DNA from 3 places in the Nostoc sp. CmiVER01 genome. Region 3 is predicted to be linked to each of the others. Evidence: predicted binding sites of a transcription regulator. Region 3 holds the regulator's gene; each other region holds the start of a gene.
The links. Region 3 encodes NtcA, which controls nitrogen genes in cyanobacteria. Its sites were predicted from a motif close to TNTGTANNNNNNNNTACANA; they were not measured.
Positions count from the first base shown of each region.

Region 1: the regulator NtcA is predicted to act here: its motif matches at 1,244-1,263, upstream of glnA (type I glutamate--ammonia ligase).
Region 2: the regulator NtcA is predicted to act here: its motif matches at 2,605-2,624, upstream of RMZ43_RS31400 (Glu/Leu/Phe/Val family dehydrogenase).

Region 1 is NZ_JAVRBU020000006.1:119,096-123,429, forward strand. It holds gene apcB (allophycocyanin subunit beta) at 519-1,028, opposite strand; gene glnA (type I glutamate--ammonia ligase) at 1,386-2,810, shown strand; gene RMZ43_RS11295 (hypothetical protein) at 2,928-3,128, opposite strand; gene RMZ43_RS11300 (class I SAM-dependent methyltransferase) at 3,413-4,334, shown strand, end outside.
Region 2 is NZ_JAVRBU020000024.1:2,153-6,486, reverse strand. It holds gene RMZ43_RS31410 (LysR family transcriptional regulator) at 1-868, shown strand, start outside; gene RMZ43_RS31405 (hypothetical protein) at 1,007-1,186, shown strand; gene RMZ43_RS31400 (Glu/Leu/Phe/Val family dehydrogenase) at 1,232-2,521, opposite strand; gene RMZ43_RS31395 (beta-ketoacyl-ACP synthase) at 2,738-3,883, opposite strand; gene RMZ43_RS31390 (peptidylprolyl isomerase) at 3,930-4,334, opposite strand, start outside.
Region 3 is NZ_JAVRBU020000012.1:233,806-238,139, reverse strand. It holds gene hisB (imidazoleglycerol-phosphate dehydratase HisB) at 1-395, opposite strand, end outside; gene fabI (enoyl-ACP reductase FabI) at 525-1,301, opposite strand; gene ntcA (global nitrogen regulator NtcA) at 1,683-2,354, shown strand; gene RMZ43_RS22150 (DUF3084 domain-containing protein) at 2,523-4,013, shown strand; gene RMZ43_RS22145 (pre-16S rRNA-processing nuclease YqgF) at 4,129-4,334, shown strand, end outside.

The DNA of each region.
Region 1 (4,334 bases), on a different contig from region 3:
ATGAAGCTGATGACCTGCATATTTCGCTATTTAGGGACGACGGCGTGACCTATGGCACACCGACTTGGGTATGGATGTTTTACATCGTCAAACATCCATACCCAAAGTAGTTTTTAAATGCCTCAAATCTAATTCAATTGGGCACCTTTGATAGTAAAGTTGAACTATTTTTTCACTGCATCTGCAAGCCACCAAACCGCGATGCCTGACGCATCTAATTTAATACTCCTTGTTGATACTCCTTTTCCTAGAACCCGAAACAAAAGCCAACTGCGATCGCCTAACGTATCTAATTAATGATCAATGGTATTAAAAGCTATAACCCTTATTCTCCATAGCTTAGGGCTTTTATTAGTGCCATTAATTTTAGAGAGTTATGATTTTGCCCGCAAAGGGCAAAATCTTGAATAAAGCCCTTCTCAACGTCTAGAGTTCACAAAAAAGCGATCGCTCCATTGAACCAAAGTGCGATCGCTATTTATGTTTATGTCGGGGTAGACACCTTGCCCACCTAAAATCTAAATATCTATCTCGCTCAACTCACGTGTAATGTGATCGAATGGTTCATCCACAAAAGTAGTATTAACTACACCTGCTGCTGCCACTTGTTCCTTAATCAGATCCTTGAGAATTTGGATACCACGAACTGTAGGTCCAATAGGTACTCCTAAAGAATTGTAAGTTTCCCGCAGCCCTTGTAGCACACGCTCATCTAATACATTGGTGTTTCCAGCAACCAACGCATAGGTAGCATAGCGCAGATAGTAGTCCATATCCCGCAGACAAGCTGCATAACGACGAGTTGTATAAGCATTTCCACCAGGGCGAATCAATTCTGGCAGTTCTTCAAATAACTTTAAACCAGCTTGCTTGACAAGTGCAGCCGCATTAGTATTTATTGCCGCCGCCGCTTGTACTCGTGCTGTACCACTGTCAAAGTAAGACTTTAGGCTATCGATCGCATTCCGGTCAAAATACCGACCAGCTAAGTCATAATTCTTAATTAAACTTGTTACCGCATCGCGCATTCCTTCTTCTCCCAATCATTACTATTTATGGTTTGATATTTATTTGGCTGCACTTATGCACCAGTAAATTTTTGTGCTATTAAAAATAGATTCGGCACAAAAACAATTTATCCACTATCTATGGATTCTATGCCAAAGTTGACCCCTATATGATGAACTTTCCAGTTTTGTACAGATGATCCCTGAAAGGTTAATATAACCTGATAATCTAGATATCTGTAACACAAACTACAAAATCAGCTAATGTCTAGTATTTAAGATATTTCTGGTGTGTCACGGCCTGATTGAGATCAGCAGGGTTAGGATGCAATGTAAGATTCTGGTTTACTTTAGGAAATTGGTAGAGAAGGAGTAACAATGACAACACCCCAAGAAGTCTTGAAAAAAATTCAAGATGAAAAAATTGAACTGATTGATCTCAAATTCATCGATACAGTAGGGACTTGGCAACACCTCACACTGTATCAAAACCAAATCGATGAGACTGCATTCACTGATGGCGTACCTTTTGACGGTTCCAGCATTCGGGGTTGGAAAGCGATCAATGAATCGGATATGACGATGGTACTCGACCCCAACACTGCTTGGATCGACCCATTCATGGAAGTGCCAACACTAAGTATAGTTTGTAGTATTAAGGAACCCCGCACGGGTGAATGGTACAATCGTTGCCCACGCGTTATTGCCCAAAAAGCAATAGATTACCTGGTTTCCACTGGTGTTGGTGACACAGCTTTCTTTGGCCCTGAAGCTGAGTTCTTTATCTTTGACAATGCTAGGTTTGCCCAAACCGCCAACGAAGGCTACTACTTCTTAGACTCTGAAGAAGGTGCTTGGAATTCCGGTAAAGCTGGTACAGAGAACAAACCCAACTTAGGTTACAAACCACGCTTCAAAGAAGGTTACTTCCCAGTTTCACCGACGGATTCTTTTCAAGATATCCGTACAGAGATGCTGTTGACGATGGCACAATTAGGTGTACCTATTGAAAAGCATCACCACGAAGTAGCTACTGGTGGTCAGTGCGAACTAGGTTTCCGCTTTGGCAAGTTGATCGAAGCGGCTGACTGGTTGATGATTTACAAATATGTCATCAAGAACGTTGCCAAAAAACACGGCAAAACCGTCACCTTCATGCCAAAACCAATTTTTGGCGACAACGGTTCGGGAATGCACTGTCACCAATCCATTTGGAAAGACGGACAACCTCTGTTCGCAGGTGATAAGTATGCTGGTTTGAGCGATATGGCATTGCACTACATTGGTGGTCTTCTCAAACACGCACCAGCGCTGTTGGCAATTACCAACCCTAGCACCAACTCATACAAGCGCCTAGTACCTGGTTATGAAGCACCAGTAAACTTAGCCTACTCCCAAGGGAACCGTTCTGCTTCTATCCGTATTCCTTTATCTGGCACTAACCCTAAAGCCAAACGTTTAGAATTCCGTTGTCCAGATGCTACTTCTAACCCATACTTAGCATTTGCTGCAATGCTTTGTGCTGGTCTTGATGGCATCAAGAACAAAATCCATCCTGGTGAACCCTTAGATAAGAATATCTATGAACTCTCTCCAGAAGAACTAGCAAAAGTTCCTTCAACTCCAGGTTCTTTAGAACTGGCGTTGCAAGCACTAGAAAAAGATCACGCCTTCTTGACCGAATCAGGCGTATTCACGGAAGACTTTATCGAAAATTGGATTGACTACAAGCTAGGTAACGAAGTCAAGCAGTTACAGCTGCGTCCTCATCCCTACGAGTTTTACCTCTATTACGATGCTTAATTAAGTATCGTAGCTATCTAAATATATAAGTTTAGCCACCCTAGAGTAAAGGGTGGCTTTTTTTCCAGAGTTGTCAGTTGAGACTTTCACTCAAATCAACCTTAAAACTCCTGAAACTTAGCTCATAGAAGCATGACTTGGCCCATAAATCATCCGAGTATTAGCGTCTACCTTCCCTTGAATCGGGTTCCAGTAGTGGGATGCTTCTTCAGGAAGACCAAGTTCTTGTGCAGCCCGCATCAGCATTGATTGTTGGCGATTTTTAACTTGCTGATGTTCACGCACCATCAACGCACGAGATTTATCTGCGATAGACATAACCATAGTCCTCTCTATTTGTTATATATTTTTTGGTTGCCTCGTAAACTAATATAGCAAAAATTCTGTAACATAAGCTACTTTTTATAAAAGTTTATGTTTGCCTTTGCTGACAATATTAGGTATTTTTCCCGAAAGTTCGAAAAATCTTTCCTAATCTACCTTTGATAGCTAAAATCATCTAGCTTCAGATTTGTCTCACCTTGGAGCCTTTACCTTTCCAACAGTAGGTAATTTTTCGTTACAATTATTTACATAAACGTATCAAAACTTGAGCTATTTTTATGCCTGAGAGTTTAACTAAATTGACTTATCAAACCTTTCAGCAGGGCAAAAATTACTTTGGTCTGGCTCACAAAATATTAAATTCACGGTTGATGAACCTGGTATATCCGACACTTGGACAAAAGACCAAACCCATCCCGAATGAGCTTTTACTCAAACTTCAACAGAGATTGAATCAGTTGCTGGAAACAGACTGGCAAGATGCCCAAAAAGGTATATACCCAGAAAGTTTGCTGTTTGACAACCCTTGGGATGATTTTGTCCGCTACTATCCGTTGCTATGGCTAGATTCCCCTCAAATGTGGGAGCGGGTTCAACAACAGAATTACCAAGATTTTTCGCCCGAAATTGACACAGATGGTTATCCCAGCTACTACGTGCAAAACTTCCATCACCAAAGCAATGGCTACTTGAGTGAGTTGTCAGCTAATTTATATGACTTACAAGTAGAAATTCTTTTTGGTGGGGCAGCTGATCCAATGCGGCGGCGGATTCTCGCTCCTCTCAAGCAAGGGCTGAAAGTTGAGCCAGTTGCACCACGGCAAGCCCGTATTTTGGATGTAGCTTGTGGAACCGGGCGGACTTTGAAGTTGATTCGGGCAGCATTGCCGCAAGCATCCCTGTTTGGTACGGATTTGTCACCAGCTTATTTGCGTAAAGCAAATGAACTACTATCCCAAATTCCGGGAGAATTGCCACAACTTTTACAAGCAAATGCCGAAGAGTTACCTTATCTAGATAACTATTTTCATGCTGTAACTTCTGTTTTTCTTTTCCATGAGTTACCAGCAACTGCACGTCAGACAGTGATTGAGCAATGCTTCCGGGTAACAAAACCAGGAGGAGTCTTTATTATTTGTGACTCAATTCAGTTGAGTGATTCACCTGAGTTGGAACATATAATGGATTCTTTCCACGAAA
Region 2 (4,334 bases), on a different contig from region 3:
TGTTCTGGCTGAAGAACTCAACTTCAGTCGAACTGCTGACCTCTTGGATATCGATCAGCCATATCTGAGCAAGCATATTCGTCGCTTGGAAAAGGACTTAGGATTTGAACTGTTTGACCGAGAGAGACGACCACTCCAGTTAACATCTGGGGGAAAAGTTTTCTTTGAAGATGCTTCTGAGATTATTAGGCAGGTTGAACGGGCGAAGAGACGAGCATACAGAGCTAGTCTTGGTGAGGTAGGAGAGTTGACGATCGCACTTAATAGTTCAATTACTAACAGTGTTCTACCAAATGTACTGCAAGCTTTTCGCTCCCATCGTCCTGATGTCGAGCTAATTTTATGTGAGTTAGCATTGAATGAGCAAATACAGCAGTTGCTTGATTACCGAATTGATATTGGTTTTGATTTTTTGCCCAATGATAATCACCCAGATTTAGAGTCTATAACCATTTTGTCAGAGCCACTAGTGATTGCTTTACCTGAGTCACATCTACTAGTAGCTAAATCTCAAATTCCACTCAAGGCATTAGCGAATGAACCTTTTGTTTTACCTTCACCAAAAGTAATCCATTTCTATAATCAAATTATTAATTTTTGTGAACAGGTTTTTGGTCATGAATTAAAAGTTGTCCAACAAGCAACTTGGATGCTGACCGTATTGAGTTTAGTTGCGGGTGGAGTCGGGGTGTCTTTGCTGCTAAAAAATGCCCAAAATATTCAGCGTCAGGGAGTTGTGTACAGACCAATTGAAGGAAATAACCTGAAAATCAGCATTGTTGCGCTTTGGCGGCGTGACGACCAATCTGCTGTTTTAAATGAGTTTCTAGAGGTTCTCAAAGATATAAGCCGCAGATGGGAAATGTAAGAAAGGTCGTGGAGAATTTGCGAACCAAGGTTGCTCAACTAACTCCAGAAATTGCTGCTTAAGGAATTTATATTGCTTTATGCAACAGTCCACCCATCTGTTCGCTGATGTGATGTGAGTGCTGAGGATATCCGCATTATGTTTCGAGCAGATCGAGGACTGGGGGAAGTGGACGGGATGAGCATTGCCTTGGTTGGAAGTGGTTTTCGTAAGTGTAGGCAAACCGTCCACACTTTGTCTACAACGTGTCTACAGAAAAGTTCCCGCTACTTCAATGAAAGCGATCGCAGTATTGAAAGTGGCTCATTAAGTCCTTAACGTAACTTTCTGCACAGTTGCTCATTTCTACCCCATGCCTAAATCTTAAGGATAAAGACCTCTGTCAGTCAGCGCCTGAGCCACTCTACCTACCCCTAAAGTATAAGCAGCTAATCGCAGAGGAATTTGCCGTATCTCCGACTGCTGAATCACCCGATGGTAAGCTTGTACCATCAAATGCTCCATTTCGCGGTTAACGCGTTCCTCATCCCAAAATACATAGGAAAGACCCTGCACCCACTCTAAATAACTGACTACTACACCGCCAGCATTCGCCAATATATCGGGTAGCACTGTCACACCCCGCGCCTCTAACGCCAAGTTAGCCTCAAGAGTAATCGGCCCGTTAGCTGCTTCTGCGACAATTCGTGCTTGCACTTGATTCACATTTTCTTCAGTGATTTGGTTTTCTAAAGCCGCCGGTATTAAAACATCGCAGGGCAAAGTTAATAAATCTGCATTGCTAATTGGTACAGATTGCGGGAAACCCATAATACTCTTACGATTTTCAGCAGCATAGACTTTCAACCTGGGAATATCAAGACCGACTTCGGAAAATATTCCTCCAGCACCCGTTGAAACAGCAATAACTTTCGCGCCTGCTTGATGTAATAATTCTGCTGCGGCACAGCCAACGTTACCGAAACCCTGAATAGCTACTCGGATACCTGCTAAGGATTTACCTTGCTGTGCCAGCGCCTCACGGACAATAATCATCACGCCACGTCCGGTTGCCATTTCTCGTCCCAGCGAACCACCAATAGAAAGCGGTTTTCCAGTTACAACCCCTGGTACAGCATGACCGACATTCACAGAGTAAGTGTCCATCATCCAAGCCATCTCACGGGCAGAAGTACCCATATCTGGAGCAGGAATATCTACAGCAGGCCCAATATCTTTAATCAACTCGCTGATATAACGGCGGGTGATTCGCTCTAGTTCGCCAACACTGTAGCGTTTCGGATCTATGGGAATGCCACCCTTCCCACCACCGTAAGGTATACCTAACAAAGCACATTTCCAGGTCATCAGCATTGCTAGAGCAGATACTTCCCGTAATGTCACTGCTGGATGGTAACGGGTTCCACCCTTGTAGGGGCCTAAAACATCGGAGTGTTGCACCCGGTGTCCAGCAAGAACCTGTATTTCCCCATTATCTAATTTCACGGGGATGGAAACCGTCACAACCTTACGCGGGTGGCTAAGAATTTCTAGCAAACCCTGATTTAAATTTAATTCTTTAGCTGCCGCTTCTAAGTAGCTACATGCTTGATCAAATGGGCATATATGCGCTGGAGAAGCAGGTTCTGGCAGCAACAGAGATTTTGAAATCATAAAATTTTCTCCTAATCACGGTATCTTTACGAACCGGATATCATCTGTATTTAGCTTATCCTTTTTTTTAGGGAAATAAAATTTTTGTAGTTTTTGTTACAGTTTTATATTTTATATTCTGCTATTGCTACAAAAGCAGGATAATTATATATCAAGAGCAAAAACTTAAGTAAAACTTATATATAACGTCAGTCAGATAGTTAAAATGACAAGTTTTTACCTTGCTAGTGCGATCGCTGCATTCTGTCCTCCAAAGCCAAAACTGCAACATAGTACTTGCCTAATTTTACTTAAACGTGCAGATGTAACGATATCTAAATCAAACTCCGGCTGCTGAAATCCTACACAAGGTGGTAATATTTGATGCTTTAAGGCCATGAGAGAAAAAGCCACACCTAAAGCTCCAGATGCTCCTAATGTGTGGCCTGAGCTTCCCTTGGTGGAACTAACTGCCACCCCTTGGGGAAACAAACGCTGGATTACCATGCTCTCCATTTGGTCATTTAGCTGGGTAGCTGTGCCATGAGCATGAATGTAATCAATATCAGTTGGTGAGAGGCAACTACGTTCTAGACATTGTTTGATAGCAGCGATCGCACTTTTGCCTTCAGGTTCTGGTGAATTACCATGATATGCATCGTTAGTTAAGCCAAAACCGAGAATTTCACCATACACTTTTGCTTGACGCTGTTTTGCCAACTCTGCTGATTCCAAGACAAACACAGCTGCGCCTTCGCCTAACACTAAGCCTTGCCGGTGCAAATCAAAGGGATAAGCCCCAGTTTTTGCCAAAGCACCCATCTGCTGAAATCCAGCTAAAGTTAGGGGTGTAATCGGCGCTTCTATTGCGCCAGCGATCGCCTGTTGACATTGCCCAGTTTGAATAAGCAAAGCTGCTTGAGCAATCGCCCAAATTCCAGTTGCACAAGCTGCCATCGGTGCTAAAACTATACCTGATGCACCGATTTGTCTTGCAGTAGCGATCGCGTTCATGTGAGGTAATGTATCTAGCCAATTTCCAAAAGAGGACACGGACAAATTCGCTACATCTTTATACATTTGCTGCGCCATGATTTCCCAAGACGCTTGATAAGAGCGACTCGATCCAATGACTACAGCACAATCAGGTGCATGTGAAACTAAGCCAGAATCTTGTAAAGCAGAAGCTACAACCATCTGAGTTAACATTGTCAACTCAGATGGTTGTTGACCAATCAAACCTAGAGGAAGTGGTGTAAATTCTGGAAAAGGTTGATGTAATCGAATTCCAGATTTACTTGCTAGCAAATTTTGCCAGCTATCTTCTAAGTTTCCACCCAAGGCGGAAATTAAACCAATACCAGTGACAACAACCTTTGTCAATTTAGGAGTTAGTAGTTATTTTCCCCCTGCCCCCTGCCCTCTTCCTCTACTTCCCTGATATTTTCAGATTTTCAGCACCTTGTGTGACTTTAGCGGAGTCAATGCGATCGCCTTGCTTAATTTTGTTTACTACATCAAAGCCTTGAGTTACATTGCCAAACACAGCATAGTTACCATCTAAGAACGGCAAATCTGCTAAAGCAAAGTAAAACTGGGCAGAGGCGGAGTCTGGTGCTTGCGATCGTGCCATCGCTACTGCACCCTGTTTATGGGGTAATACGACAGGTTGAGCAGTAGCATCAAAGGGTTTATTGTAAGTCGGAGTATCTGAACCTTTCGCCTTAACCTCTAAAGGTATATAACGAGCATTTCCCGTTTTTGGGTCAATATAACTACCAGTTCCCAGTCTATCTGCTGGAACTTTCGGGTCTTTACTTTGTGGATCGCCCCC
Region 3 (4,334 bases):
TGAGGGCGTCCAGAAAAGTCTAGCGCTACCTGAACTAAAGCTTCATCCAGTGGCGCAAGAAAATTACCAAAGCGGACAATGCCTTTTCTGTCCCCTAGTGCTTGGTTAAAGGCTTGACCCAAGGTAATACCTACATCTTCGTTGGTGTGATGGTCATCAATTTCCCAGTCTCCCTTGGCTTGAACATCTATATCAATCAGCCCGTGGGAAGCAATTTGATGCAACATGTGATCTAAAAACGGAACACCTGTTGCTGCTGTGCAAGTTCCTCTACCATCCAGATTGATGGTAACTTGCACATTAGTTTCGCCAGTGGTGCGGTGAACAGTGGCAATCCGAGGGGTTTTAGTTGACTGGTCGTAGTTTGAATTAACTTGACGATTGGTTGTTTGCATAGGAATGGGGAGTGGGGAATGGGGAATGGGGAATGGGGAATGGGGAATGGGGAATGGGGAATGGGCAAGAATAATTCTTCGCTTACTCCCCCTACTCCCCACTCCCTACTCTCCACTCCCCAAATTATCTTACATTCCCATAATTTCATATCCTGCATCTACATATAGAATTTGTCCGGTAATGCCGCTAGACAAATCACTACATAAGAAAGCGGCAGCATTACCCACTTCTAGCTGAGTTACGGTGCGTCGTAGGGGAGCTACTTCTTCTACATGATGAATCATATCCAAAATCCCACCCACTGCTGAAGATGCCAAGGTGCGGATGGGGCCTGCGGAAATGGCATTGACGCGGATATTTTGTGGCCCTAGTTCGGCGGCTAGGTAACGTACACTCATTTCTAAGCCAGCTTTGGCAACTCCCATGACATTATAGTTAGGGATTGCCCTAACACCGCCTAAATATGTGAGGGTGACGATACTACCTCCCTCTGTCATCAAAGGTTTAGCTGCACCAGTTAACTGCACCAGTGAGTAGGTACTAATTTCTAAGGCGGTGTTGAAGCCAGAACGAGAGGTTTGACTAAAATCTCCAGTCAAATCATCTTTGCTGGCAAAGGCAAGACAATGGATGAGGATGTCTAGCTTTCCCCACTTTTCACGGATTGTCTCAAAGGTAGATTGAATCTGTTCATCATTTTGGACATTACAGGGAACAAATAAGCTGGGGTTGAGGGGTTCTACCAATTCCGCAACTTTTTTCTCCATCTTGCCGCGTTCATCGGGCAGGTAAGTAATACCCAGGTTTGCTCCGGCGAGGTGCAACTGTTGGGCGATGCCCCAGGCGATCGAGCGGTTATTGGCAATACCTGTAACAAGAGCATTTTTTCCAGTCAGATTTAGCATATAAATTGTTAATGCGATCGATCATCTAGGAGCATACTAGAATCTGAGGCACGTTTTGTCTTTGTTTTATACAGGCTTTGCAAAAATGAATATTGGTAAGAGTGTTTGCTATGACAAAAATCTTGATTTTTCCTAAAGATATTTCCAAAATAACTTTATTTGTTCTTTAAAAAACCCTTTTTAATACTGCTATTGGAAGTACTTATCAACAATTTGTAGCTGAAAGGATCACCAATTATGTATCATTATAAACAAAGAGTTATGAAGAGATTAGTTTGAGTATAGGAAAGTACAGAAAGGTTGACGGTGCTTTATTCATTTTTCGGGTGTATTCTTAGGTAATCAGTTTTTGTTTTTCCGGCATTGGGTAGGGGAAGGGAGATGATCGTGACACAAGATAAAGCCCTAGCAAATGTATTTCGTCAGATGGCGACCGGGGCGTTTCCGCCAGTTGTGGAAACGTTTGAACGCAATAAAACGATCTTTTTTCCTGGCGATCCTGCCGAACGAGTTTATTTTCTTTTGAAAGGTGCTGTTAAACTTTCCAGGGTGTATGAGGCAGGAGAGGAAATAACGGTAGCGTTGCTGCGGGAAAATAGTGTTTTTGGTGTATTGTCATTGCTGACGGGAAATAAGTCAGATCGGTTTTACCATGCGGTTGCATTTACGCCTGCGGAATTACTGTCAGCACCAATTGAACAAGTAGAGCAAGCACTCAAGGAAAATCCAGAATTATCAATGTTAATGCTGCGAGGTCTGTCTTCGCGCATTTTACAAACAGAGATGATGATTGAAACTCTCGCTCACCGAGATATGGGTTCTAGGTTGGTGAGTTTTTTGCTAATTCTTTGTCGAGATTTTGGAGTTCCTTGTGCAGATGGGATCACAATTGATCTGAAGTTATCTCATCAAGCGATCGCAGAAGCAATTGGTTCAACTCGTGTTACTGTTACTAGGCTACTAGGGGATTTACGTGAGAAAAAGATGATTTCTATCCACAAAAAGAAAATTACTGTGCACAAACCTGTTACCTTAAGTAGGCAATTTACATAAAATCAATTGGAGAAAGGGGAATCGGCGCGTGTTTTATTTTGAAAAATGACACTAATAGCTAGAGGTAAATCTAAAATTGAGTAATTTCAGCTATTGCCAATTTCCACTTCTTTCCAGACAATGCTTAAAAGTAGTAGGCTGTATCTGGAAGGATTTCGGTAGCTAAAGATGACCACCGGATACATCCTCATCGCAGCAATTTTAATTCTGGGAGGCGTAATTGCAACCGTGGGCGATCGCATCGGCACACGAGTTGGCAAAGCCCGCCTCTCACTTTTTAACCTACGTCCAAAAAATACTGCTGTACTAGTAACTATTTTTACGGGCGGTTTGATTTCTGCATCAACATTAGGGATTTTATTCGCTGCCGACGAAGGCTTGCGAAAGGGAGTCTTTGAATTAGAAGATATTCAAACAGACCTCAGACAGAAGCGGGAACAGCTAAAAACCGCAGAAACTCAAAAAAGTCAGGTAGAGAGTGAGCTAAACCAAGCAAGAATTGCCCAAACAAAAGCACAACAAGACTTGCAGGTAATTAATCAATATTTGCAGGCGGCCAATGCCAAACAACGCCAAACACAAGCTCAGTTGAACCGCACCATTAGTCAACAAGCTCAAACTCAAACTCAACTCCAACGCACTCAAAGTCAGCTAGAACAAGTTGTACCTCAATACCAAAAAGCTATAGCTGAATTGCAAAGCGTTTACAATCAGAGAAAGGAGCTACAGGCCGCAGTTGAACTACTAAAGACAGAGCGTCAACGACTGTACGCTGAAGCTAAAAAAGCTATTGACGAAGCCAAAACAGCTATTGAAAAACGCGATCGCGAACTTGCCAATCGCCAAGAAGGCATAGAAGTACGCGATCAAAAAATTGCCCAACTCGATCAATTAATTCAAAAGCGTAATGTAGAAGTTGCAGCGCGAGAGCAAGTAATTGCCAAACGGGAATCACGCCTCAAAGACTTGGAAGCACAACAGGAGCAACTAGAAATGGAAGTTGCCAGGTTGGAAAAATATTATCAGTCCTACCGCGATCTGCGTCTAGGTAAGCTAGCCTTAGTTCGCAGTCAAGTTCTGGCTGCTGCTGTAGTTCGTGTTACCCAACCTGCTGCTGCTCGTCAGGCAGTGATACAACTTTTACAAGAAGCCAATCGCAACGCCAACCTCAGATTAAGTGAGCCTGGGGCGAATCCTGCAAATGTAGAGCTACTGCGCGTGACTCAGGATAGGATTGACCAGTTGAGCAAGCCAATTGGCGATGGTCAAGAATACGTGGTGCGGATTTTCTCGGCTGGTAATTACGTTAGAGGAGAAAAGCAGATAGAATTTTTCACCGATATAGCCCGTAATCAATTGGTTTTTTCGGGAGGCGCAGTACTAGCCACAACGACTGCTGATTCCAAAACCATGACATCCTATCAGTTACAGCAGCGACTGGAAATATTGATTTCTGCTTCCCAATTTCGGGCCCGTAATGCCGGAATTGTCGAAGATGTACAAGTAGAGGGGACTTTCTTACGCTTTGTTAGCCAATTAAGACAATACAATCAACCATTAGAGATTAAAGCGATCGCAGCAGAGGACACTTATACAGCCGGGCCATTGAGAGTAAAATTAGTGGCAATAGTCAACGGACAAATTATTTTTACTACTTAAAACATTATTTGCACACTGTTATTAGTAAGATTTAAACATATCCAACAGCAGTCAAAATAGTTGCTGTGATTGAATTTATTGATTTCTAATTCTTAATTTTTAATTTTAATTTATTATGACTTTCCCGGAATTTTCACCAACGCAACCAGTCATATTGGGATTTGATCCAGGTCGAGATAAGTGTGGTTTAGCGGTGATGGGACTGGATCGACAATTGTATTATCATCAGGTCGTCTTAGCAAAAGAGGCGATCGCTAGTATTGAGACACTGCGTCAAAAGTTTCCGATCTCTTTGATGGTGATGGGCGACCAAACTACAGC